DNA from 3 places in the Rhizobium sp. NLR16a genome. Region 3 is predicted to be linked to each of the others. Evidence: predicted binding sites of a transcription regulator. Region 3 holds the regulator's gene; each other region holds the start of a gene.

Region 1 (8,001 bases), 1.7 Mb from region 3:
TCCTCGATCCCGAGATCATGCTCGTGCCGCTTTCGGCCTTCGATGTCAGAGGCCATCGCATCGGCTACGGCGCCGGCTACTACGACCGCGCCATCAGCCGGCTAAGAGAGAAAGACCTGCATCCCAAGCTGATCGGCATTGCATTCGACTGCCAGGAAGTGGCACATGTGCCCGACGAGCCGCATGACATAAGCCTGGATGCCATCCTGACAGAAAGCGGCCTTCGCTTTTTTGCCTCTTGGATTGGATAGGGAATGCGGCTGCTTTTTTTGGGTGACATGGTCGGCAAGACGGGACGCACGGCGGTCTGGGACCGGCTACCCGGTCTGATCTCCGACCTCAGGCTCGATTTCGTCGTCGTCAACGGCGAGAATGCCGCCGGCGGTTTCGGCATCACCGAGGACATCTTTCTCGAAACGATCAATGCCGGCGCCGATGTGGTGACGACCGGCAATCACGTATGGGACCAGAAGGAGGCCGTCGCTTTTGCCGGGCGGCATGATCAGTTCCTGCGGCCGGCCAATTATCCGCAAGGCACACCCGGCCGCGGCTCCGGACTTTTCTATGCCAGGAACGGCGCGCGCGTGCTCGTTGCCAATGTCATGGGCCGGGTGTTCATGCATCCGGAGCTCGACGACCCCTTCAAATCGGCCGAAGTGATCCTCGACGCCTGCCCGCTGAAGGAGCAGGCCGATGCGATCATTTTCGATTTCCACGCGGAAGCGACCAGCGAGAAGCAATGTTTCGGACATTTCGTCGATGGCCGCGCCAGCTTCGTCGTCGGCACCCACACTCACGTGCCAACCGCCGACGCGCAGATCCTGAACGGCGGCACCGCCTATATGTCGGATGCCGGCATGTGCGGCGATTACGATTCCTCCCTCGGCATGGACAAGGAGGAGCCGCTCAACCGCTTCATCTCCAAGATGCCGAAGGGCCGCATGGAAGCGGCGAGCGGGCCGGCGACGATCTGCGGCGTCGGCGTGGAGATTTCCGATGCCACCGGACTGGCCGAAAAGATCGCGCCGCTGCGGCTCGGGCCGCGGCTGGCGGAGACGGTACCGGAGTTCTGGAGGTAATCCAGCCGCTCCAACACGCAATTGTGAGCATCGCTGCTCTGGACCGCTGCGACCTCATGACGCATCCTCCGCCGCTAAATGAAAGCGCCGGAGGGGTGGCATGAAGCCGCATTATCTTATCCTCGCTATCACATGCCTGGCGGCCTTCCCCGCATCAGATCCTGCCCAGGCACAGGAGCAGCGCCAGCGAGCCAGCCAGTGCCACGCGATCGCCGAGAAAATGCCCAATGTAACCTTCGCCAGTTTTTCTGGCGTCCCGGCGCTGGTGCCGGCCGTGTCCGAGGGCGAGGATGTTAGATTCACCTATCTCGGCCATTCCACCTTCGAAATCGAGACACCCGGCGGCATCATCATCGCGACGGATTATAATGGCTGGTACAGGCCGGCGACGACGCCCGATGTCGTCACGATGAACAAAGCTCATACGACCCACTTCACCCTAACGCCTGAGCCCGACATCAAGCATGTGCTCCACGGCTGGAGCGACGTGCCGGGCGAGAAGGCCAGCATCAATCTCGTCGTCGGCGATGCCTATATCCGCAATGTTACCACGGACATCCGCTTCAGCTACGGCCTCGGCGGCTCCCAGGCGGATGGAAACTCGATTTTCATCTTCGAAATTGCCGGTCTCTGCATCGGCCATCTCGGCCATCTGCACTACGAGCTGACGGATAGCCATTATACCGAAATCGGCCGCCTTGACGTCGTCATGGTGCCCGTCGACGGCGGCCTGACCATGGGCGCCGACAGCATGAGCCGCGTTATCAAGCGGCTGCGCTCGTCGCTGATCCTGCCGATGCACCGCCGTGGTCCGCCGGTCAATGCCTTCGTCTCCATGTTCGGAAAGGGCTTCGATATCACTTATGCGCCTGATGACAGCCTCACCGTCTCCATGCGCACGCTTCCCAAGAAGCCGCTGATCTATGTGATGAAAGGCGCGCAGTAAAAGCAAAAGCCCGGCGGGTCCCTCCAAACCTTGCTGATCAAGCAAATTGCAGGTGACGTTTGACGCCGACCTCGGGCATCTTGTCGTCATCGAGATTGGCCTTGGCGATCTCCCAACCGAATTTTAGCGTGCTGCCTGTCGAAACCCAGATCTCGGCATCATCGACATGCAGGGAAAGCATGGTAAGTTTCGGGTCCTTCTTGCCGCCGTCATACCATGCCGCCACCATCGAACTCCAATATTCCTCGATCTTGGAAGGGTCGGGGCGTACCTCGATGACGCCGGAAAGGCAGGCGTGATAGTCGTGATCCTTGCCGATGACGCAGAAATGCGCCCGACTGCCGGGTTTGATGGCGCGCACGATGTCGGCGTCGGTCTTGGTGTAGAACCAGATCGTGTTGGTGGTCGGATCGGCATGCGGCGCCATCGGCTGCATGTGCATATCAAGCCCGGAAATTCCGAGCATGCCGGCATGAACATCGTTGACCTGATCCCAAAGCTGACGAGCTGGTTGCTCCCGCGCCTCGCTGAGACTTGCCATGACCGTTCCTTTCCGTTGGGTGGAGTTCGGTTGAAACGTCATCCTCCTGCCTTTGTTCCGAACTGCTTTTTCCTTGAATGGGTGTCGTTTCGCTCTTATAAGGCGGCCCATTCCGAACAATGAGACGTGAACAGGGGTGCCATGGCTGGCCATTCACAGTTTAAAAACATCATGCACCGCAAGGGCCGTCAGGACGCCGTGCGGTCGAAAATGTTCTCCAAGCTTGCGCGCGAAATCACCGTGGCAGCCAAGGCCGGCCTGCCCGACCCGACGATGAACGCCCGTCTTCGCTTGGCGATCCAGAATGCCAAGGCCCAGTCCATGCCGAAGGACAATATCGACCGCGCCATCAAGAAGGCAGCCGGCGCCGACGGCGAAAACTATGATGAAGTCCGCTACGAAGGCTATGGTCCGGGCGGCACGGCGATCATCGTCGAGGCCCTGACCGACAACCGCAACCGCACTGCCTCCAACGTCCGCTCGATCTTTACCAAGGCCGGCGGCGCCCTCGGCGAAACCGGTTCCGTTTCCTTCTCGTTCGACCATGTCGGGGAAATCACCTATAAGCTTTCTGCTGGCGACGCCGACAAGGTGATGGAAGCCGCGATCGAAGCCGGCGCCGATGACGTCGAGACCGACGAGGAAGGCCATTACATTACCTGCGCTTTCGAAGCGCTTGGCGAAGTATCGAGAGCCCTGGAGGCTAGCCTCGGCGAAGCCGAAACCGTCAAGGCTGTCTGGCGCGCCCAGAACAACGTGCCGGTGGACGAGGAAAAAGCCCAGTCGCTGATGAAACTCATCGACTCGCTCGAAGACGACGATGACGTACAGAACGTCTATTCCAACTTCGAGGTCTCGGAAGAGGTTCTGGCGAAGCTTTCAGCCTGAACCTTGCAGCGATCGCCCATAAAAACCCGGCCGCGACGCCGGGTTTTTTGTCTCTCGGGCGCCGCTTACAATCCTACGCAGCGACCCGCATGAAATTTCCAAGACCTGCGAACAGTTCCACCGACTTCAGCCGCGCCTCGACATCATGGATCGGCATCGAGATGATCACCTCGTCGGCCGCCGTTTCCTTGAGAAACTCCGCCAGTTTCGCCTCAGTCGTCGCCGGCGACCCTACCACGGCGTAGCGCAGTGTGTGTTCGACGTTCATCTTCTCCATCGGCGACCAGAAGCTCTCCATATCGGTGACAGGGCGCGGGAAAGGACCGCGCACATTGCGCCGCAGGTTGACGAATTGCTGCTGGGCGGACGTGAAATGGTAGCGCGCCTCCTCGTCCGTCGCTGCCACCGCGCCCATGACGCCGACCATGACATAGGGCTTGTCGAGAGTCGCCGAGGGCTGGAAGCGCTCGCGGTAGATCGCGATGGCGTCGAGCAGCATGTCGGGGGCAAAATGCGAGGCGAAGGCGTAGGGAAGCCCAAGCATCGCCGCAAGTTGGGCGCTGTAGAGGCTGGAGCCGAGCAGCCAGATCGGCACATGCGAGCCATTGCCTGGAACCGCAAGGATCGCCTGATTCTCGAGCGGGGTACCGAGAAGCTGCTGCAATTCCACCACATCATTCGGGAAGCTGTTCGCGCCGGCTTCGAGGTTACGCCGCAGCGCCTGTGCCGTGCGCATGTCCGTCCCCGGAGCCCGTCCCAGGCCGAGATCGATGCGGCCGGGAAAAAGCGCCTCCAGTGTGCCGAACTGCTCGGCGATGACAAGCGGCGAGTGATTGGGCAGCATGATGCCGCCGGAACCGATGCGGATGCGTTTTGTCGCAGCCCCGACATGCCCGATGACAACGGCGGTCGCCGCACTGGCAATGGCAGGCATGCCGTGATGCTCGGCGAGCCAGAAGCGCTTGTAGCCGAATTCTTCAGCCTTCTGAGCCATTCGCGCCGAGCTTTCGAGCGACTGGCGCACGGTGCTGCCTTCGGCAACGGGAGAAAGGTCGAGTATGGAGAAGGGAACCATGGAAACCTGCCGGGCTGTTGAACGATGCCGTCTATGTAGGTTGGCGCCTGACCCATTCCAAACCGTGCACGCAAACAAAAGGGCCGCGCGATGGCGGCCCTTGTCGAATAGCGAAAGCACATCTCAGCGGTGACGACGCAACACATGCACCTCGGCACTTGGCCTGTGTTGCCCCTGCGGCAGCGTGAAATTGCCGAGCTGGCGGTCCATTTCCAGAGCTTCCGTCGCCAGCCGGTGGATCGCCGCCGTCGTCTCCTCGACCATCGAGGCGTTCTGCTGCGTCATCGCGTCGAGTTCGGACACGGCGCTGTTGATCTCACGCAACGTACTGGCTTCCTCACGGGTCGACTCCATGATCTCGTTGATCTGCCCGTTTATCGCCTCGACATGGGCGCCGATGCCGGTCAGGGCAACGCCGGCCCTTTCCACAAGTGCAACGCCGCTTTCGACCTCATGCGTCGATTTCTGCAGCAGGCTGGAGATTTCCTTGGCCGCGCTCGATGAGCGCTGGGCGAGCTCCCGGACTTCCATGGCGACGACGGCGAAGCCCTTGCCCGATTCACCGGCGCGTGCCGCCTCGACGCCGGCGTTGAGCGCCAGGAGATTGGTCTGAAAGGCGATGTCGTCAATGACCGATATGATCGTGTTGATCTGGCGCGAGGAGGTCTGGATCGCCTCCATCGCCGCGATCGTCTCGCGCATGATCTGGCTGGAGCCGGTCGTCTCCTTTTTGGCGTCGCGCGCGATGCGCTCGGCCTGTTCTGCCCGCTCGATCTGGCGGCGAACGGACTGGGTGATGGCGCTGATCGCATTCGCCGTCTCGGTGATCGAGCCGGCCTGACGCTCGGTGCGCCCGGCAAGCTCGTCGGCGCCGGTGCGCATCTCCTCGGAGCCGGCGCGTACCGCCATCGAGTTACCGCCAATCGCCGTCATGGTTTCGCTGAGCGTGGCGAGTGCCTCGTTGAAATTGATGCGCAGGCTTTCGAGTTCGTTCGGGAAGCGCGTATCGATCTGATAGGCGAGATCGCCGCTCGCCAGATGATGCAACCCCTCGTCAATCGCCTCGACCACCTGCTGCAGCGTCCTCGCTTCGGCCTCGCGATGGGCGAGGTTCTGCTGACGGTCGTGCTCGGCCTGCAGGCGCGTCTCTTCGCTGGCGGCTTCGAGTGCGCGGCTTTCGATCAGCGATTGGCGGAAGCGGGCAAGTGCGTTGGCCATCGTGCCGATCTCATCCTTGCGGTTCAGGCTGCCGATCTCGCTGTCGAGCTTGCCGTCGGCGACGTCGCGAGTCACACCGGCAAGCCGCGCCAGCGGCGAAAACAGGAAATTGGTGACGAGCCCGGTCGCGATGGCCATGACGACGAGCACGCCGATGCCGATCATCGTCAGCAAAGTGGCGATCTCGATCGAGCCGGCATTGAGCTCGCTGAGCAGGACGCTCTCGACCACGAGGAAGCGGTCGCCGCGATAGTCGATGCCACGGACATAGGCGCGGGCCGCGCCATCCGCCCGGTCGAAATCAGCCACGATCATCGCGGAGCTAGCAAGCGCGTCCTTGATGAAAGTGAAGGGGGTGGCATCGAGGGTCGCAAGCTTCCCCCCGGCATCGAGGGCGATAGCGGAGCCATCGCTGGAGACGATCGCAGCCCGCGCGGTGCTGCCCTGCACGATGCCCTTGGCAAGAATGCTCGAGATGATGTCGTCGCGCACCTTGAACAGGATGATGCCCTTGGCGGCCCCGAGCTTGACGATGGGCACGGCATAGAAGATCGCGGGTTTACCGCTTGCCGCATCGACACGAAGGCCGGAGAAGCCCGTCGGCGCGGCGTCATCCGTCGCCTTGGCGGTATTCTCGACCGCCTTGGCGAATGCGATGCCGGCGCCGGTTGTCTTCCAGGCGTCCGACTTCAGATTCTCCGCGAAGTCGTCGTCCTTTTTGTAGGAATAGAGCACGCTACCGTCGAGATCGGCGATCAGCAGATCGCTGAAAGCGGTGTTTTCGAGGTCGCGGGCAACTTCGCCCTGCGTCTGCTCATGGTTTGAATAATAGAACCCGCTCGGCCCTTCCGGCTTCATCAGCTTCTCGCGCTGGTCGGCCGGGTTGGGATTGCCCGTGATGAAAACCTTCTTCAGCTCGGCGCGGGCATCCCCCGAAGTCTTCTGGATTGTCTTCCAGCCGCTCTTCAAGCTGGTGATCGACATCTGCAGCGCCTCGATGCGCGCGATGGAATTGGCCTGGTTCTCAAGCTGCGCCAGTTGGTCCTGCAACATGTCGCCACGGAAGATCAGCACGCTTTCCTTGGCCTTCAGCGCCTGCTCGTCGGATATGCGGCTGCTGGCGAAATAGGCAAGCACGTCGATGACCGCGATCGACAGCACGGTCAGCAGGATGAAAGTGGCAATGACCTTGAAGGACAGGGACTGAAATCTCTGAGCCATATACAATGAACCCTTCTGAACGGCGCCTGCCAGCCTGGGCACGCGGTGCATCCCCGGCCGGCTGACCTGTCAACAGAACATCGGGGACTTATTCTTGTGGAACGAAGCCCCTCGCACATTCGATGAACTAGAATTCAGGCATCTCTTTTAATTCGCGGTAAATGCGCGCTCTAAAACCGCAGGTGTTTTCGGTTTGTTCACATATCGATGGCACTTATTTCGCAATCGCTATAGGTTGAACCATGCAAAATACGATTCGCATCATTGGCATTGATCCCGGCCTCCGCCGCACAGGCTGGGGAATCATCGACACTTTAGGCAATTCCCTGAAATTCGTGGCATCGGGAACGGTGACCTCCGATGGCGACACGGACCTCGCCTCCCGCCTCTGCCAGCTGCATGACGGGCTCGCCGATATCGTCCACGCTCACAGGCCCGATGAAGCCGCCGTCGAACAGACCTTCGTCAACAAGGACGCCGTGGCGACACTGAAGCTCGGCCAGGCCCGCGGAATCGCCATGCTGGTACCTGCACGCGCGGGACTGCCGGTCTCTGAATATGCGCCCAACGCCGTGAAGAAGGCGGTCATCGGCGTCGGGCACGGAGAAAAGCAGCAGATTCACATGATGCTGAAGATTCTGATGCCGAAGGCCGAGTTCAAGGGCGATGACGCCGCCGACGCCTTGGCGATCGCCATTTGCCATGCCCACAATCGCGGCGGCCACCGGATGCGCCAAGCGTTGGCAGGATAACGCGTTCTTGACATGTTCCTGCGGTAAGGATAATTCTTACTTTGAAGGAGCCTCTAATGCGTGTCACATCCAAAGGTCAGGTCACTATTCCCCGCGATCTCAGGGAGCTTGCCGGCATCGAGACCAACAGCGAGGTCATTTTCTCGATTGAGGGCGGCAAGCTCGTTCTCTCGCCGAAGAACGGCAAGCAGGAAGTCGAGGATAGAGGTCGGCTGGACCGTTTCATCGAGACGATCCGTCGTCTGGAGGGAACCGGCGATCAGGAAATCGATGCCGAAGAT
Region 2 (8,001 bases), on a different replicon from region 3:
AATATCCTTCAGCAGCGCTCTCTCGCCGCCGAAAAGATGGGCACAGCCGCTAATGTCGAGAAACAGCCCGTCCCGTCCGTCGATCGCCACCAACGGCGTATAGCGGTCGCACCAGTCGGCGATGGCTTCGAGCAGCCGCGCATCGGCGGCCGGATCCTCCTCGACGATATCGAGTTTCGGATGCATGGCGCGCGCTTCCGCGACACCCTGGCCCTTCTTCAGGCCAAGCGCCTCCGCGGCCTCGTCCAGCGCCATCAGCCGCATGGCATTTTCGTGCTTTCCGGCGCAGACGATCGGCGCAGCCTCAGGACGCCCTCTCGAACGCCAGGAGAGGCCCCATTTTCTGCGGGCGATCCTGTCCGTCGAAAGGTGCGGAAAGCTGAGCGCCAGGATACGCTGACCGTTCGTCTGGAGTAAGAGCGTGCCTTGGCTCGTTGATGGGGAAAAACTGACGTTCATGAGGGTTCCACTCCAGAAGAAGGGAGAGCGGAGCCGGGTTGCGGCTCTTCTCCAGGCTGAGATGAAAAACCGGATTGCCGATGCTGCCGGCAAGTCTCGATCCACCCGGCAGAGCCCGCATGCCGGCTGGCGCAGGCTCGGCAAGCAGCCGGAAGGCGGCGCTGCTCGCCTCCTCCTCTCCTGCCTGCCGAAGCAGGAAGAGCGGCCGGCCGGCCGCCTTGGCGCGAAGACCGAGCCGCCGGCTCTCGGTCAGACCGACATGCGCGGGATTGCCCCTGATCTCCAGGATGACCACCGAAAAGGCGCCGCTTTCCAGCGCGGTTTCCGCAAGCCAGAGCGCCTCATCGAGCTTGCGCGGCAAAGCCTGCAGGAAACGCTCAGGCCGCAGGCCGAAATCCTGCAGACCCACCGCATAGGGAAGGCCGGCCTCCATCGTCGAGACCGGATCGCCGATCCAGAGTATTGGCGAACAGTCGCTCGCCTCCTCCTCCACCCGCTGCAGCAGCGTTGCGGCCGCAAGGGCGAACCCACTGGCGGCTCCCGCATCCCGGAAAAGCGCCGAACGGATTTCCGTTATCGCATCGAGCGGCAGCCCGCCCTCCATCGCTTCGTCGAGCGATGCCACCCCAAACGACAAGCGCTGTCTGCGTCCATTCCGTTCCGCATCCTGCCGCCCGGTCTCACCCGAAGCCAGGGCTTCCCGCTCCGCTGCCGCAAGCGCCGGCGCAGGCTTTCCTTCCAGCTTGGCGATGGTTTCGCGGAGCGCAAAAAGCCGCTCGCGCGCCAGGGCGTTCTGCGCCATGGCGTTTACTCCGTCCGTATTGTTCCTGTTATGTTCTTATGGATTCCAGAGAGCTGAAGAAGAGTCAACAACCATTTTCTATGAATTTATTCCTGCCTTTGATTCCGCACTCGAAAATCGGCGGCAAAGGTTCTATATGGGCCCGCAAAGGAAGGAATATTCATGGCCCGCATAGACCTGAGCGATGATTGGCGGGACCGCCATGCGCCGACGATCAGCACTTTCGAGTCGCTGGCCATGGAGGCTTACAGCCATCTACCGGATGAATTCCGCCAACTGACGACCAATCTCACGATCGAGATTGAGGATTTTCCCGATGACGACGTTTTCGAGGATATGGCGCTGGAAACGCCTTTCGACCTGCTCGGCCTTTTCGAAGGCAGGGGAATTTCGGAGCGTTTCACCGTGGAAACCGGCGAAATGCCGAACCGCATTCGCCTCTACCGTCGCCCCATCCTCGATTATTGGGCAGAAAACGACGAGACGCTCGGCGATATCATCACTCACGTCCTGATCCACGAGATCGGCCACCATTTCGGACTGAGCGATGAGGATATGGAGCGGATCGAGGCCAGCGCCGAGGAAGCCGCCGAGCGCTGAAACCGTGCGTTCGGCAGAACGCGCTATTGCTCGGAGAGCTTCATCTCCGGATCGTAATCCTTGCCTTCGACAGTCTTGACGACGGCCTGGCCGCATTGCATCGCGCCGGTTGCGGCATTGAAGGCATAGGTCGGTGGGCCCTCCAGCGACCAGCCCTTGTTGAGGGCGGCGGTGACCTTGTGGCAGAAGGAAGCGTCGTCGGGGCCGGTCAGGAAGCGGTAGAGTTTCATCAGGCGGGCTTTCTTGCAGAAATCAGGCGAGCTTTATGAACCAGAGCTTCGGCCTGGACAAGATGCAGCCGTTCGATCATCCGCCCGTTCGCATTGATGACGTTCAGGCCTTGGGCAGCCGGATCGGCAAAGGCTGATATGATTGCCTGCGCTTCGGCAATCTCCTCGGGGCTCGGGCCGAAATGCCGGTTGGCGGCCGCAATCTGCGCGGGATGGATCAGCATCTTGCCGGCAAAACCCATGGCGCGCCCCTGCCCGCATTCGACATCGAAACCTTCGTCATCCCGGAAATCGTTGAAGACACTGTCGAGCGCATCAAGCCCATAGGCCTTGACCGCCAGAATGACCTGCATCAGCCAAGGCACGAGAAAGCTTCGCCCCGGCTGCGGCAGGACGCCGGTTTCCTTGCGCAGATCATTGAGGCCGACGACCAGGCAATCGAGCCGCGCCCCCAGCATGCAGCCGGCTTCAGCAATCGCTCCGGCATTCAGCACGCCGCGCGGCGTCTCGATCATGGCCCAGATGCGCAACTCCTCCGGGGCATCCGCATCGGCAAGCAGATCGCCGATGTCGGTGATATCCCGAGGCGCGTCCACCTTCGGCAGGAGAACGGCGTCGGGCAACAGCGCCTTGACCAGATCGAGATCTGCCGCCCCGAATCCGGATGACAAAGAATTGATGCGAATGATCCTTTCCTTGCCCTCGAGCGGCGGTCCGGCAAAAAAAGCACGCAGATTTTCCCGCGCATGGCCCTTGTTCTCGGGCGCGACGGAATCCTCCAGATCGAAAATAACCGCATCACAATCAAGGGAACGGCTCTTTTCGAGCGCGCGGAGATTGATGGCTGGCACGCTCAGCACCGAGCGGCGCAGACTTGCGGAGCGGAAAGGTTTGGTTTGGTTCATCATCCATTAGTGCCAAGCTTCGCAAAGCCCGGCAAGACAACAAAAAGCCATGCTTGCCTTGCAGAGAGGAAAAGGAAGGACCACATTCCTTTCTGTAGAAAGGTCTCAAACCCATGCAGAACATTCGCTCCATCTTCTTCATGCTGGCCGGCGCCACCTTCTTTGTCGCCATGCTGCTTCTCACCTTCTCGGTGACGCTTGCTGTCGGCGGCATCCTGACCGTGCTCATGGTCGGACGCGCGCTTTCGATGAAGATGAAGCCCGCTCCGGTCCGCGCCAAGGCAAACAACGGCAAGCCGGAGATGCGCATCTGGAACGACGGTCGCGGCACGATCATCGATCTCTGAGGCCTGCTTTCAAAAAAATTGGCGACACTGTCGCATCATGCTTCCGTGATACGTCTTTGAAGCAGCCGGGCATTCTGCCGGCGCTCAAAAACGATGGAGGACGTGCATGGATACGACGGAAAACAAGCCGGCCAAGTTACCGCCGGTGAAGAATGGCCTGCTGCCCTATCTGACGGTCGACGGCGCGGTGAAGGCCGCGGAATTCTACAAGAAGGCCTTCGGCGCCGAAGAGGCCCACCGGGTACCGGTCGATGAAAGCGGCCGGACGATGCATATTCATCTCTATATCAATGGCAGCTCCCTGATGCTGGCGGATGCCTATCCCGAACACGGCCATCCCTTCAAAGGTCATGAAGGCTTTGCCATCCAGCTTGTCATCGACGATATCGATTTCTGGTGGGATCGTGCGGTGGCCGCCGGCGCCGAAGTCGTCATGCCGGTCGAACTGATGTTCTGGGGTGACCGCTACGGCCAGCTTCGCGACCCGTTCGGCGTGCTCTGGGGCTTGAACGCGCCCGCCAAATAACCGGACGCGTACCGTCGCCAGGTCACGCGAAACGTCGCGTGGCCGCCATTTGAAAGCAGTTCGCGCAATAGTGTGCAGCGGTTTTGCGAGAACGACATGCGGCAGACCAGACCTAAAGCGTAGCAAGCGAATCTGAAAGATCGCGGTACGCTTTAGAAAGATTCTCCTTCATTTCGGCAAAAAACTGGACTAGATGCACATCCAGGAAAGTACATTTGCTGAAATGGAGCATGGGTCATGGATAAATTCGTGAAGCTCACGGGCGTTGCAGCGCCGCTGCCGGTCGTCAACATCGACACCGACATGATCATTCCGAAGGACTATCTGAAGACCATCAAGCGCACGGGTCTCGGCAAGGGCCTTTTCGCCGAAGCCCGCTACAATGAAGACGGCTCCGAAAATCCCGATTTCGTGCTGAACAAGCCAGCCTATCGCGATGCCAAGATCCTTGTCGCCGGCGACAATTTCGGCTGCGGTTCCTCGCGCGAGCACGCTCCCTGGGCGCTGCTCGATTTCGGCATTCGCTGTGTGATCTCCACCAGCTTCGCCGACATTTTCTACAACAACTGCTTCAAGAACGGCATCCTGCCGATCAAGGTCAGCCAGGAAGACCTCGACAAGCTGATGGACGACGCCTCGCGCGGCTCCAACGCCATCCTGACGGTCGACCTCGAGAACCTCGAGATCACCGGCCCCGATGGCGGCTCGATCAAGTTCGATCTCGACGAGTTCAAGCGCCACTGCCTGCTGAACGGCCTCGACGATATCGGCCTGACCCTGGAAAAGGGCAAGGCGATCGACGAGTTCGAAAAGAAGAACGTCGCGTCGCACCCTTGGGCCGCTTAAGCTCTGACCAATTGCCGATCGATTAAGCCGGGCTTTTGCCCGGCTTTTTCTTTATAGCGGCGCGCATCTCACGCGCGCAAAGGACGCTGTAACTGGCGCAGCTCAGAAAAACTTCTCTTTCCAGACCCTCAGTTTTTCCAGCGACACGCCGATTCCGCCGCAGACCTCGATCAGCGGATTGTCAAAACGCTGAAGCAGTCCGGCACGCACATCGGCAACGGCAAGGGCGGCGCCGCAGGCCGGCTCGACGAGGATGCGATGCGCATCGGCAAATTTCAGGCAGGCGGCGATGGCATCGGCGTCGCTGACGACAACGCTTTCGATCGGGTGCTGCTTCGGCAGCTCGAAGACATGCTGCGCCACCTGCTTTGCGCCGAGCGACGTTGCAATCGAGGTGATCGCTGGAAGCGAGATGCGTTCATTGGCCTTGAGGCTGGCATGAAACGAAGCCGCCCCTTCGGTTTCGACGGCGATGACGGGAATGTCGGAAAGCCCGTTCCGTTTCAGCCCCTCGACAATGCCGGCCAGCAGCCCGCCGCCGCCGACGCTGGTGACGACACAATCGAATGTCACGCCCTTCGCCACCACCTCGTCGATCAGCGTGGCATGACCATCCCACAGAAGCGGATGGTCAAAAGGGTGCACATAGGTCGCCTTACGGCTCTCTGCGAGCTCGACCGCATGAGCGTTGGCTTCATCGAAAGCCGAACCATGGACGAGAACATTGGCGCCGGTTGCGGCAATCGTCTGCCGCACATCGGCCGCCGTCGTCTCCGGCACGACGATCGTGACCGGCACGCCGAGCGCCCGGCCGGCATAAGCCGCAGCAATGCCGGCATTGCCGCCGGAGGCGCAGAAGATCTCGCGGGCACCATCTTCCACCTCGTGCTGGCACAGCCGGCCGACACCGCGCAGCTTGAAGCTGCCGGAAGGCTGTAATGCGTCGAGCTTCAGCCAGAGCGGCTTGCCGCTGGCGCTATAGCCAGGGGATGTCCGAACCAGAGGCGTGTCGAGATGGAGAGGTGCTGAAGCCATGGGAACCTCCAGGAAATGAAACTGTGACGGCTGTTCTAATCCGTTTGCGGCCACAGGAGCAACCATCGCGACCGGAAATGAAGCGTACCGATTCACCGCTTCTCTCGCTTGAAATGCCCATTTCCGGGGTCTAAGAAACCGCAACTTGTTTTTCCAGGAGGGTTTCATGACAGCGCGCAATCTTTTCCTGCTGCCGGGTGACGGCATCGGTCCCGAGGCCATGGGCGAGGTCCGCAAGATCATCGCCTATATGAACGAGGCAATGAATGCCGGTTTCGTCACCGATGAAGGTCTTGTCGGCGGTTGCGCCTACGATGCCCATGGCGCGGCGATCTCGGAAGCCGACATGCAGAAGGCGCTTGCCGCCGATGCCGTTCTGTTCGGCGCCGTCGGCGGGCCGAAGTGGGATAGCGTGCCTTACGACGTGCGCCCGGAAGCCGGTCTGCTACGCCTGCGCAAGGATCTGCAACTCTTCGCAAACCTGCGCCCTGCTATCTGCTACCCGGCGCTCGCCTCGGCCTCGTCGCTGAAGCCGGAACTGGTCGAAGGCCTCGACATCCTGATCATCCGCGAGCTGACAGGCGGCGTCTATTTCGGCGAGCCGAAGGAGATCATCGACCTCGGCAACGGCCAGAAGCGCGGCATCGACACGCAGGTCTACGATACCTACGAGATCGAACGCATCGCCGGCGTCGCCTTCGAAATGGCCCGCACAAGGCAGAACCGCGTCTGCTCCATGGAAAAGCGCAACGTCATGAAGTCGGGCGTGCTCTGGAACCAGGTCGTGACCGAAACGCACAAGGCGAAATATTCCGACGTCCAGCTCGAACACATGCTGGCCGACGCCGGCGGCATGCAGTTGGTGCGTCAGCCCAAGCAGTTCGACGTCATCGTCACCGACAATCTTTTCGGCGACATGCTCTCCGACGTCGCCGCCATGCTGACCGGGTCCCTCGGCATGCTGCCGTCGGCCTCGCTCGGCGCGCCTGACGGCAAGACCGGCAAACGCAAGGCGCTCTACGAGCCGGTGCACGGCTCGGCCCCGGATATCGCCGGCAAGGGCATCGCCAATCCGATCGCCATGATCGCCTCCTTCGCCATGTGCCTGCGTTATTCCTTCAACTTGGTGAAGGAAGCCGACAACCTGGAAAGGGCGATCGCCAACGTGCTCGACAAGGGCATTCGCACCGGCGACATCATGGCCGATGGCGCAAGGCAGGTCGGCACTGTCGAGATGGGCGATGCGATCCTCGCCGAGTTCAAGGCGCTTTCTGCCTGATATATTTCACGTGAAACAGTTCAGCCCTTCGCATCACCCATGCGGAGGGCTTTTTCATGTAAGGACGAGCAGCCGCAACCGGGTCGGTCGAATTATCCGACACGGACTATTCTCAGCCACAATCTCGTGTATTTTTGCGCCGAATTTTAACCCGGCAAAATCGAACGGACGACAGGATGCGGGCATTTTGGGCTTCCCTTGATAGGCGCTGGCGCCGCGGCGGCGTCGGCATGCCGCCCTTGCGCTGGCAGGCCTGCCTCTTCATCACCATCAATGCCGTGGTTCTTTCCATGCTGCTCTTCGATGCCCCGGTCGGCGCCAGCGAACGCCCTGCGGCGGTGAAGCAGCTCGGCCAGCTGCTGACCGGCTTCGGCGATTCTGCCTGGCTGATCTGCATCAGCATTCTGCTCTTCTTTCAGGGCAGGGCGGGTTACAAGCTTTTAAAGACCGCGCGCTCCAAGGCGCAGGCGCTTTATGTCAGCTGGATCGGCGCCTATCTGTTCACAACTGTCGTCTTCTCCGGGCTTCTTGCCAATCTCCTGAAACGGGCGATTGGAAGGGCGCGTCCCGATCACTTCCACGATTACGGCATGTTGTCCTTCACGCCCTTTTCGGGCCATGCCGCTTTCGAAAGCTTTCCCTCCGGCCATTCGACGACGGTCGGCGCCTTCTTTGCCGCTTTTGCATTGCTGTTTCCGCGCTACCGCATTCTCTTCATCGCCTGCGCCATCTGGCTTGCCATGACGCGTGTCATGGTAGGCGCCCATTATCCAAGCGACGTCATCGCCGGCCTTGCATTCGGCGGCTGGTTCTCGCTGCTGACGGCCATCGTCTATGCCCGCTGCGGACTTCTTTTTAAGCTGGCGCCGGATGGCTGGCCTCTCGCCAAACGCCTGTTTCCGGACATGGAAAAGCCCGGCGGCTTGTGAGCGCCGGGCCTTTCGCCTGCATGCTTAGCGCAAAGCGCCTCAA
Region 3 (8,001 bases):
GAAGGGCTGGCCGATATGATACTTGTAGGCCATGGCGGCAAGCGTCGGCATCTTGGCGATCATGCGCAGGCTGGCGACCATGCGCTGGTGCGGATCGGTGATGTCTGTGGAGTCGTGATAGAAGGCCGACAGGGCGCCGACACAGCCGCACATCACAGCCATCGGATGCGCATCACGGCGGAAGCCGGTGAAGAAGCGGCTCATCTGCTCATGCACCATCGTGTGGTGCGTGACGCGATAGTCGAAGTCCTTCTTCTGCGCGGCCGTCGGCAGTTCGCCGTAGAGCAGGAGGTAGCAGACCTCGAGGAAGTCGCCGTGCTCGGCAAGCTGCTCGATTGGATAGCCGCGGTGCAGCAGCACACCTTCGTCACCGTCGATATAGGTGATTTTGGATTCACAGGATGCGGTCGAGGTGAAGCCCGGATCGTAAGTGAAGGAAGCGGTGTTCTTGTAGAGGGCACCGATGTCGATGACGCTCGGGCCGATCGTGCCGCTTTTAACGGCGAGGTCGACTGATTTGTCACCGATTTTTATTGTAGCGCTTTGATCCGTCATGCTGATCCTCCGAAATGTCGGTGGCGCCACAAAAGCGCCATAGGGGTTAAGCGTCCTTTCCGATAGCTATATGATCGTGACGCTAATGCCAAGTTACCGTGATGGCATTTTGTGCATTGCGGCATCACCTTTTAGGCACCGCAGCGATGAGCCGCACGCATAACGGAAGCCGATGATTCGACTTGCCTTTTGCTTCTTTGGTTTTTCCTTCGTATTTCAACCGATTATTCTTGCCGGATTTGCGTGAAGGTTGCATTCTGGCGACTTCGCGGGGGTCATTTTGGGCGGCGCATGCAGGAACAGACGACAGCCGAATTGCGGCCGCAAGTGGGCGCCGGCCTTGCCGATCCGCCGAATTTTCCTGCGCCTGCGGTGGTGACTCAATCGGTAAGGACGCAGTCGCAGACCCCGTTGCGTCATCGGCTGCTGGCCGCCGCCCGGCAATCGCTGCCTGCCGGAGCCTGCATGCTGGGCGAAGAGGCCGATCATGGCCGAATGCTGCTGTTCTCGCCGGTCTTCCTCGGAGCCGGCTCGGCCTTCTGGTTTCTTGCGGCATCGGATTTGCCCCTCGTTCCATCGCTGCTCTGCTTGCTGGTGTCGGCGGCCGCGGTTTTCCTCACCGGTCCCAGCCGGCCGGCCTTGCGCGCAAGTTTGATGGCGCTGGCACTTTTCGCCGGCGGCATGCTCTCGGCTCAGTTTGAGAGCTGGCGGGCTTCGACGGTGATCCTCGATTCATCCGTGACGACGACCGTGACCGGCCGTGTCGAACGGCGGGAAGGGGACGGCCGCGGGCGCTGGCGCTACATTCTTGCCGTCACCGGCACCGAGGCTCCGGAGCTGAAACGGCCGCCGAGACGCATCACCGCGATCGTCCGGGGCGCCGATGCGCCTTTCGAAATCGGCGACATCATCACCGGCAAGGCACGGCTGACACCGCCGGCGGGCCCCGCACTTCCCGGGCTCAACGACTTCTCCTTCGGTGCCTATTTCGACGGCATCGGTGCCAACGGTTTCTTCTATGGTGCGCCGGAGAAACTCGACTTGGAGGCAGGCCCGCAGGCGGCCAGCTCGACGTCGGACGCTCTGCTCGAATGGCTCTACCGGCTGCGCAGCAGCATCGGCGACCGCATAAGATCGATCCTGCCCGGCGATACCGGCGCTTTTGCCGCTGCTCTGGTGACGGATGAACGGCGCGCCATCTCGAAGACGACGACGGAGGCGCTGCGCCAGTCCGGCCTTGCCCATATCGTCGCGATCTCGGGCCTCAACATGGCGCTGTCGGCCGGCATCTTCTTCGTCGGCTTCCGCATGCTGCTCTGCCTCTTTCCCGGCGTCGCCCAAGCCTATCCGACAAAGAAGATCGCCGCCGCCGGTGCGCTCATGGCCGTCACCGCCTATTACCTGATCTCCGGTTTCGGGGTTTCGGCCGAGCGCGCTTTTATCATGATGACCATCATGCTGATTGCCGTCTTCTTCGATCGGCCGTCGATCAGCCTGCGCAATGTCGTTCTCTCTGCGCTCATCATCATCGCCATTTCACCTTCGGAAGTATTGGGACCGAGCTTTCAGATGTCCTTTGCCGCGACATTGGCTTTGGTATCGGGCTATCAGCTGTGGAAGGACAGGCGTGTCCGTGAAAACGCTTTCCTGAAATTGCCGATCATCAGGCCGGTGGTTGTCGTCGCCGGTTTCTTCGGCGGCGTCTTCCTGACCTCGCTGATCGGCGGTTTTTCCACCGCCCTGTTTTCGATCGAGCATTTTCATCGCCTGACGGCTTACGGCCTGCCGGCAAACCTTGCGACGATGCCGATCATCTCCTTCATCGTCATGCCGGCCGGGCTGCTGGCGATGCTGCTCATGCCCTTCGGGCTGGATGCTCCGCTCTGGACGGTGGTCGGATTCGGCCTCGATCTGGTGATTGCGGTTGCCAAGACGGTGTCCGGCTGGGGCGGCGATATCGGCATCGGCCGCTTGCCCGCCTGGTATTTCGCAGTGGCGGTGGCAGGCTTTCTGCTGCTGACGCTGCTGCGCACCCGGCTGCGCCATGTCGGCACATCCATCATCGCCGTCTCGACACTCACCGTACTGCTGCTGCCGGCTCCCCGCCCGCCGGATCTGGTGATTTCGGAGGATGGTGGTCTGGTTGCGGTCGTTGCGGCTGAGGCAATCGCGTCCAACCGTGAAAACCCGCCGGATTTCATCTTCGACCAGTGGCAGCGAGCGCTGGTCCTGCCGACACATGTTCCACCGAAGATGCTGGATGGTCCGGCTATCCCGCCGGAAGGAGAAGACCGCCGAGTCAGGCTTTCCCGCGATCAGCAGAACGAAGCGAGCGCAGCGATGCGGGCAGCCGCAGCAGGCGGTGAAGCAAACCGGTTTTCCTGCGTCAAGAAGGCGTGGTGCACATCACGACTCGGCAATGGCCATATCGTCACCGTCATCGACAATGCCGCCTATCTCGGCCCGGCCTGCGATACGGCCGATATCGTCGTGACCTCGGTCCGCCTGCGTTTCAACAGCTGCCGTTCAGGCGGGACGCTCTTCACCGGCGAGACGCTCCGCAGGACCGGTTCCGTCGAATTGCGCTTCGCCGATGCCGGCCTGCAGGTCGCAACCGCATTCGAGGCGCTATCGCGGCCATGGATGCGCCATCGCGCCTATGATTGGCGCAAAGACAGTTTTACCGAATCCGGTCCGGCTGCTGTCAGTGATAACGGCGAATGAGGCCGACGAGCTTGCCCTGCACCTTGACGCGGTCCGGCCCGAAAATCCGGGTCTCGTAAGCCGGGTTGGCGGCTTCCAACGCGATCGAGGCGCCCTTCCGGCGGAAGCGTTTCAGCGTTGCTTCCTCGTCGTCGACGAGGGCAACGACGATGTCGCCGGGACTTGCGGTGCTGCCGTTGCGGATGATCACGGTGTCGCCGTCGAAGATGCCGGCGTCGATCATCGAATCGCCCTTGACCTCCAGCGCGTAGTGCTCACCGGAGCCAAGCATGTCCGCGGGAATGACGATGTCATGCGTGTTGTTCTGGATCGCCGAGATCGGAACGCCGGCGGCGATTCTTCCCATGACCGGCACGGAGACAGAGTTGCCGTTGTCGGCGACCGGCTTTGCGGCAGCGGGGGCGGCGACCGGCTGGGGTTTGCCGAGGCTGCCCTCGATGACGCTCGGCGAAAAACCGCGGCGCTGTTGCAGGCTGGGGTTATAGGCCTCCGGAAGCTTGATCACTTCAAGCGCCCGGGCGCGATTCGGTAGGCGGCGAATGAAGCCGCGCTCCTCGAGCGCCGTGATCAGGCGGTGAATGCCGGATTTCGAGGCGAGATCCAGGGCATCCTTCATTTCGTCGAAGGAGGGAGGGACGCCGGATTCCTTCATGCGCTCATGAATGAAAAGGAGAAGCTCCTGTTGTTTGCGCGTGAGCATCGACGTCAGACCCCTGATTGAAACAAATCCAGAACAGACACTATATGTTCCATATGTGTTCCGCAAGTAGCTAAATTTCCGTAAAACTTCGGGCCAACTCGTCGAGATTTTTAATTTCATTCGACGGGATTGGCGCACATCGCTTGCATTCGGGGAGGGGCTGTCGCACATCTTTGCCCCTTTCAGGAGGATATCATGAACGCGCATTCCGCCAAGTCGCATCCGCTGGATCACGTCGTGCTGCCGGTGGTCAATATCGATCTGGCGCGTGAGAGGCTCGGCAAGCTCGGTTTCACCGTCGCCGCCGATGGGCGCCATCCCTTCGGAACGGAGAATGCCTGCGTCTTTTTCGCCGACAAGACCTATCTGGAGCCGCTTGGCGTGGCGAGCGTCGAGGAGAGCGAGGCAGCGGCCCGCCACGGCAATGTCTTCATCGCCCGCAATCGCGCCTTCCGCTTCCGCTGCGGCGAGGAGGGATTGTCTGCGCTGGCCTTCCTCAGCGAGGATGCCGGCCTCGATCATAAGCGCTTCGTCAGCAACGGCGCGAGCGCCGGCGAGATGTTGCAATTCAGCCGGCCGATGCGGATGCCGGATGGTTCGGAGACCGTCGGCAGCTTCAAGCTGGCCTTTGCAGCTGATCTGCGCGCACCCGATTTCTTTCTCTTTACCTGCCAGCGCATCAATTCCTTCCCGACAGATCGCGCCGCGCTGGAGACGCATGCCAATGGCGTGATCGGCATTGCCGAGATCGCGCTTTGTGCGCCGGACCCGGCGGCATTCGCCGCCTTCGTCGGGCTTGCGATAGGGCAGGCGGCGGCGGAGAAAACCGGTTTCGGCGTGAATATCGCGGCATCAAATGCGAAGATCAGCCTGATGACGCCCGAAGGGCTGGAGGCCTATTTCGAGCTTGCCGTCTCATCCGCCGATCGTGGTCTGCGCGGCCGGGTAATCCTCTTCACCGTCGCCGATCTTGCCGTGACAGAAGCGCATTTGGGTGCTAACGGGATCACATTCACGCGCAAGAACAATCGCATTCTGGTGAAGTCTACGCCCGGGCAGGGTGCGCTCTTCGCCTTCGAGGAAACACGATGAGCACCGACACGAATTCCGAAGTCAGGATCGGCGAAGGCGAAGGTCAGGTCACCTTTTCCAATACCGCCCGCCTGTCGCTGATTGCCGGCCCCTGTCAGATGGAGAACCGGGACCACGCCTTCATGGTCGCCGGCACGCTGAAGGAGCTTTGCGCAAAGCTTGGCATGGGTCTTGTCTACAAAAGCTCCTTCGACAAGGCCAACCGCACCTCGCTCTCGGCCGAGCGCGGCATCGGCCTGGAAAAGGGCATGGAGGTCTTTGCCGACCTCAAGAAGGAATTCGGCTTTCCGGTCATAACCGACGTCCATACGGCCGAGCAATGCGCCGAGGTGGCCAAGGTGGTCGATGTCCTGCAGATCCCGGCCTTCCTCTGCCGTCAGACCGACCTACTGATCGCCGCCGCAAGGACCGGCCGTGCCGTCAATGTCAAGAAGGGCCAGTTCCTCGCCCCCTGGGACATGAAGAACGTCCTGAAGAAGCTCAACGCCAGCGGCAATCCGAATGTGCTCTTGTGCGAGCGTGGCGCTTCCTTCGGCTACAATACGCTGGTCTCCGACATGCGCTCGCTGCCGATTATGGCGGCGATGGGCGCTCCCGTCATCTTCGACGCGACGCATTCCGTCGCTCAGCCGGGCGGGCAGGGCGATTCCTCCGGCGGCCAGCGCGAGTTCGTGGAAACGCTGGCGCGCGCGGCAGTGGCGACGGGAATTGCCGGCGTCTTCCTCGAAACCCATCAGGACCCCGACAACGCGCCGTCCGATGGCCCGAATATGGTTTATCTCAAGGACATGCCGCGACTGCTCGAGAAGCTGCTTGCCTTCGATGCGATCGCCAAGTCCTGACGTTCAACAAGCTGACATGTTCGTGGTTTAGGCCACGACGGAATGCTGGTTCGGAGGCCGGAAATTGCGGCATTGTAATTTGCACGCCTTCGATTATGACAGGCTTCGAACGACTTATCACCCACCGAGCAGGAAGAACCCATGACTGCAATCACCGATATCATCGCCCGCGAGATCCTCGATAGCCGTGGCAACCCCACCGTCGAAGTCGACGTCTATCTCGAAGACGGCAGCATGGGCCGCGCGGCCGTTCCCTCGGGCGCCTCGACGGGCGCGCATGAGGCGGTCGAGCTGCGCGACGGCGGCAAGCGCTATCTCGGCAAGGGCGTCGAAAAGGCGGTCGAGGCCGCCAACACCGAGATCTTCGACGCGATCGGCGGCATCGACGCCGAAAACCAGATTCAGATCGACAACATCATGATCGAGCTCGACGGCACGCCGAACAAGTCGCGCCTCGGCGCCAACGCCATCCTCGGCGTCTCGCTCGCCGTCGCCAAGGCTGCCGCCCAGGCATCCGGCCTGCCGCTTTACCGCTACGTCGGCGGCGCTTCCGCCAGCCTCCTGCCGGTGCCGATGATGAACATCATCAACGGCGGCGCCCATGCCGACAATCCGATCGACTTCCAGGAATTCATGATCCTGCCGGTCGGCGCCGATTCGATCGCCGACGCCGTGCGTATGGGGTCGGAAGTCTTCCATACGCTTCGAAAGGAGCTTGCCGCGCAGGGCCACAACACCAATGTCGGTGACGAAGGCGGCTTCGCCCCCGGCCTGAAGAGCGCGCCCGAAGCCCTGGATTTCATCATGAAGTCGATCGAGAAAGCCGGCTACAAGCCGGGCGACGACATGTGCCTCGGCCTCGACTGCGCCTCGACGGAATTCTTCAAGGACGGCAAGTATGTTCTCGAAGGGGAAGGCCGTACGCTCGAATCGGGCGCCATGGCCGAATATCTCGCCGAGCTCGCCGGCAAATACCCGATCATCTCGATCGAGGACGGCATGGCCGAGGACGACTGGGACGGCTGGAAGGCGCTGACCGATCTGATCGGCAAGAAGACCCAGCTCGTCGGCGACGATCTCTTCGTCACCAACTCCGCCCGCCTTCGCGACGGCATCCGCATGGGCGTCGCCAACTCGATCCTCGTCAAGGTCAACCAGATCGGCTCGCTGACGGAAACCCTCGACGCCGTCAACACGGCGCATAAGGCGGCCTATACCGCGGTCATGTCGCACCGCTCCGGCGAAACCGAAGATTCGACCATCGCCGATCTTGCCGTTGCCACCAACTGCGGCCAGATCAAGACCGGTTCGCTGTCGCGTTCCGACCGTCTCGCCAAGTACAATCAGCTGATCCGCATCGAGGAAGGCCTCGGCCCCCAGGCCCAGTATGCCGGCCGCTCGATCATCAAAGGCTGATCGTTCCGATTTTCAACGGCTCGACCCGCGCCACCCGGCGCGGGTTTTTTCGTGCGCGCTTTCTACGGTCAATGAACGGTTAATCTCTGCGCGTTATGCTGAGCGAATTGGTAATGCGTTCAAGAGCATGCGTGTATGTGGACAAAGCATCATAAGAAGAGAAAGCTCGGCCGCTTCGTCATTCCGGCCATGACGGTCGCCTTCCTTTCCTATTTCGGTTATCATTGCATCCATGGCGATTATGGCCTGCGGGCGACGGAGACGTTCGAGCGTCAGCGCGTCGCGCGCGAAAGGGAGCTTGCCGTCCTTAAGGCGAAGCGCGAACATCTGGAAAGCCAGGTCGCGCTGCTGAGTGATGGCTCGCTCGACAAGGATATGTTGGACGAAAAGGCGCGATATCAGCTGAATATGTCGCGCGCGGACGAGATCGTCATTTTCAACCATTATTCCAATTAACCGAAATCGGGTTAATTGGAATTCCCGATTTGTTTTCAATGATTTAGCGACGAATACGAGCCATGCAATTATGGCATTGCTGTGGTCATATTTCTTCCCTATGGTACGCGCCACCGAGAAACGACAAACCCATAGGGAGGGTTGAATGGCGCCGCGAAAGACCGCGACCGTTTCCAGCCGCAAAACTGCAGCAAAACCAGCAGCCAAAGCATCGAA

Evidence for each region. The regulator LexA, encoded in region 3, represses DNA repair genes until DNA is damaged. The targets are predictions, from matches to a motif close to TGTTCNNNNTGTGTTCNG.
Region 1: the regulator LexA is predicted to act here: its motif matches at 7,152-7,169, upstream of ruvC (crossover junction endodeoxyribonuclease RuvC).
Region 2: the regulator LexA is predicted to act here: its motif matches at 1,282-1,299, upstream of J7U39_RS26505 (metallopeptidase family protein).

Annotation. Positions count from the first base shown of each region.
Region 1 covers NZ_CP072865.1:302,944-310,944, reverse strand. Annotated here, with positions in the region: gene J7U39_RS01415 (5-formyltetrahydrofolate cyclo-ligase) at 1-251, shown strand, start outside; gene J7U39_RS01410 (TIGR00282 family metallophosphoesterase) at 255-1,079, shown strand; gene J7U39_RS01405 (MBL fold metallo-hydrolase) at 1,180-2,025, shown strand; gene J7U39_RS01400 (pyridoxamine 5'-phosphate oxidase family protein) at 2,063-2,566, opposite strand; gene J7U39_RS01395 (YebC/PmpR family DNA-binding transcriptional regulator) at 2,708-3,454, shown strand; gene J7U39_RS01390 (LLM class flavin-dependent oxidoreductase) at 3,528-4,529, opposite strand; gene J7U39_RS01385 (methyl-accepting chemotaxis protein) at 4,653-6,968, opposite strand; gene ruvC (crossover junction endodeoxyribonuclease RuvC) at 7,211-7,720, shown strand; gene J7U39_RS01375 (AbrB/MazE/SpoVT family DNA-binding domain-containing protein) at 7,777-8,001, shown strand, end outside.
Region 2 covers NZ_CP072868.1:375,010-383,010, forward strand. Annotated here, with positions in the region: gene J7U39_RS26500 (DNA polymerase Y family protein) at 1-393, opposite strand, end outside; gene J7U39_RS31945 (hypothetical protein) at 305-1,261, opposite strand; gene J7U39_RS26505 (metallopeptidase family protein) at 1,424-1,861, shown strand; gene J7U39_RS26510 (DUF1737 domain-containing protein) at 1,885-2,091, opposite strand; gene J7U39_RS26515 (CoA ester lyase) at 2,091-2,996, opposite strand; gene J7U39_RS26520 (hypothetical protein) at 3,110-3,343, shown strand; gene J7U39_RS26525 (glyoxalase/bleomycin resistance/extradiol dioxygenase family protein) at 3,450-3,869, shown strand; gene leuD (3-isopropylmalate dehydratase small subunit) at 4,107-4,715, shown strand; gene J7U39_RS26535 (pyridoxal-phosphate dependent enzyme) at 4,818-5,750, opposite strand; gene leuB (3-isopropylmalate dehydrogenase) at 5,917-7,029, shown strand; gene lpxE (phosphatase PAP2 family protein) at 7,206-7,958, shown strand; gene J7U39_RS26550 (MFS transporter) at 7,998-8,001, opposite strand, start outside.
Region 3 covers NZ_CP072865.1:1,954,858-1,962,858, reverse strand. Annotated here, with positions in the region: gene gltA (citrate synthase) at 1-555, opposite strand, end outside; gene J7U39_RS09575 (ComEC/Rec2 family competence protein) at 847-3,279, shown strand; gene lexA (transcriptional repressor LexA) at 3,260-3,979, opposite strand; gene J7U39_RS09565 (VOC family protein) at 4,175-5,071, shown strand; gene kdsA (3-deoxy-8-phosphooctulonate synthase) at 5,068-5,913, shown strand; gene eno (phosphopyruvate hydratase) at 6,055-7,329, shown strand; gene J7U39_RS09550 (septum formation initiator family protein) at 7,465-7,785, shown strand; gene pdhA (pyruvate dehydrogenase (acetyl-transferring) E1 component subunit alpha) at 7,931-8,001, shown strand, end outside.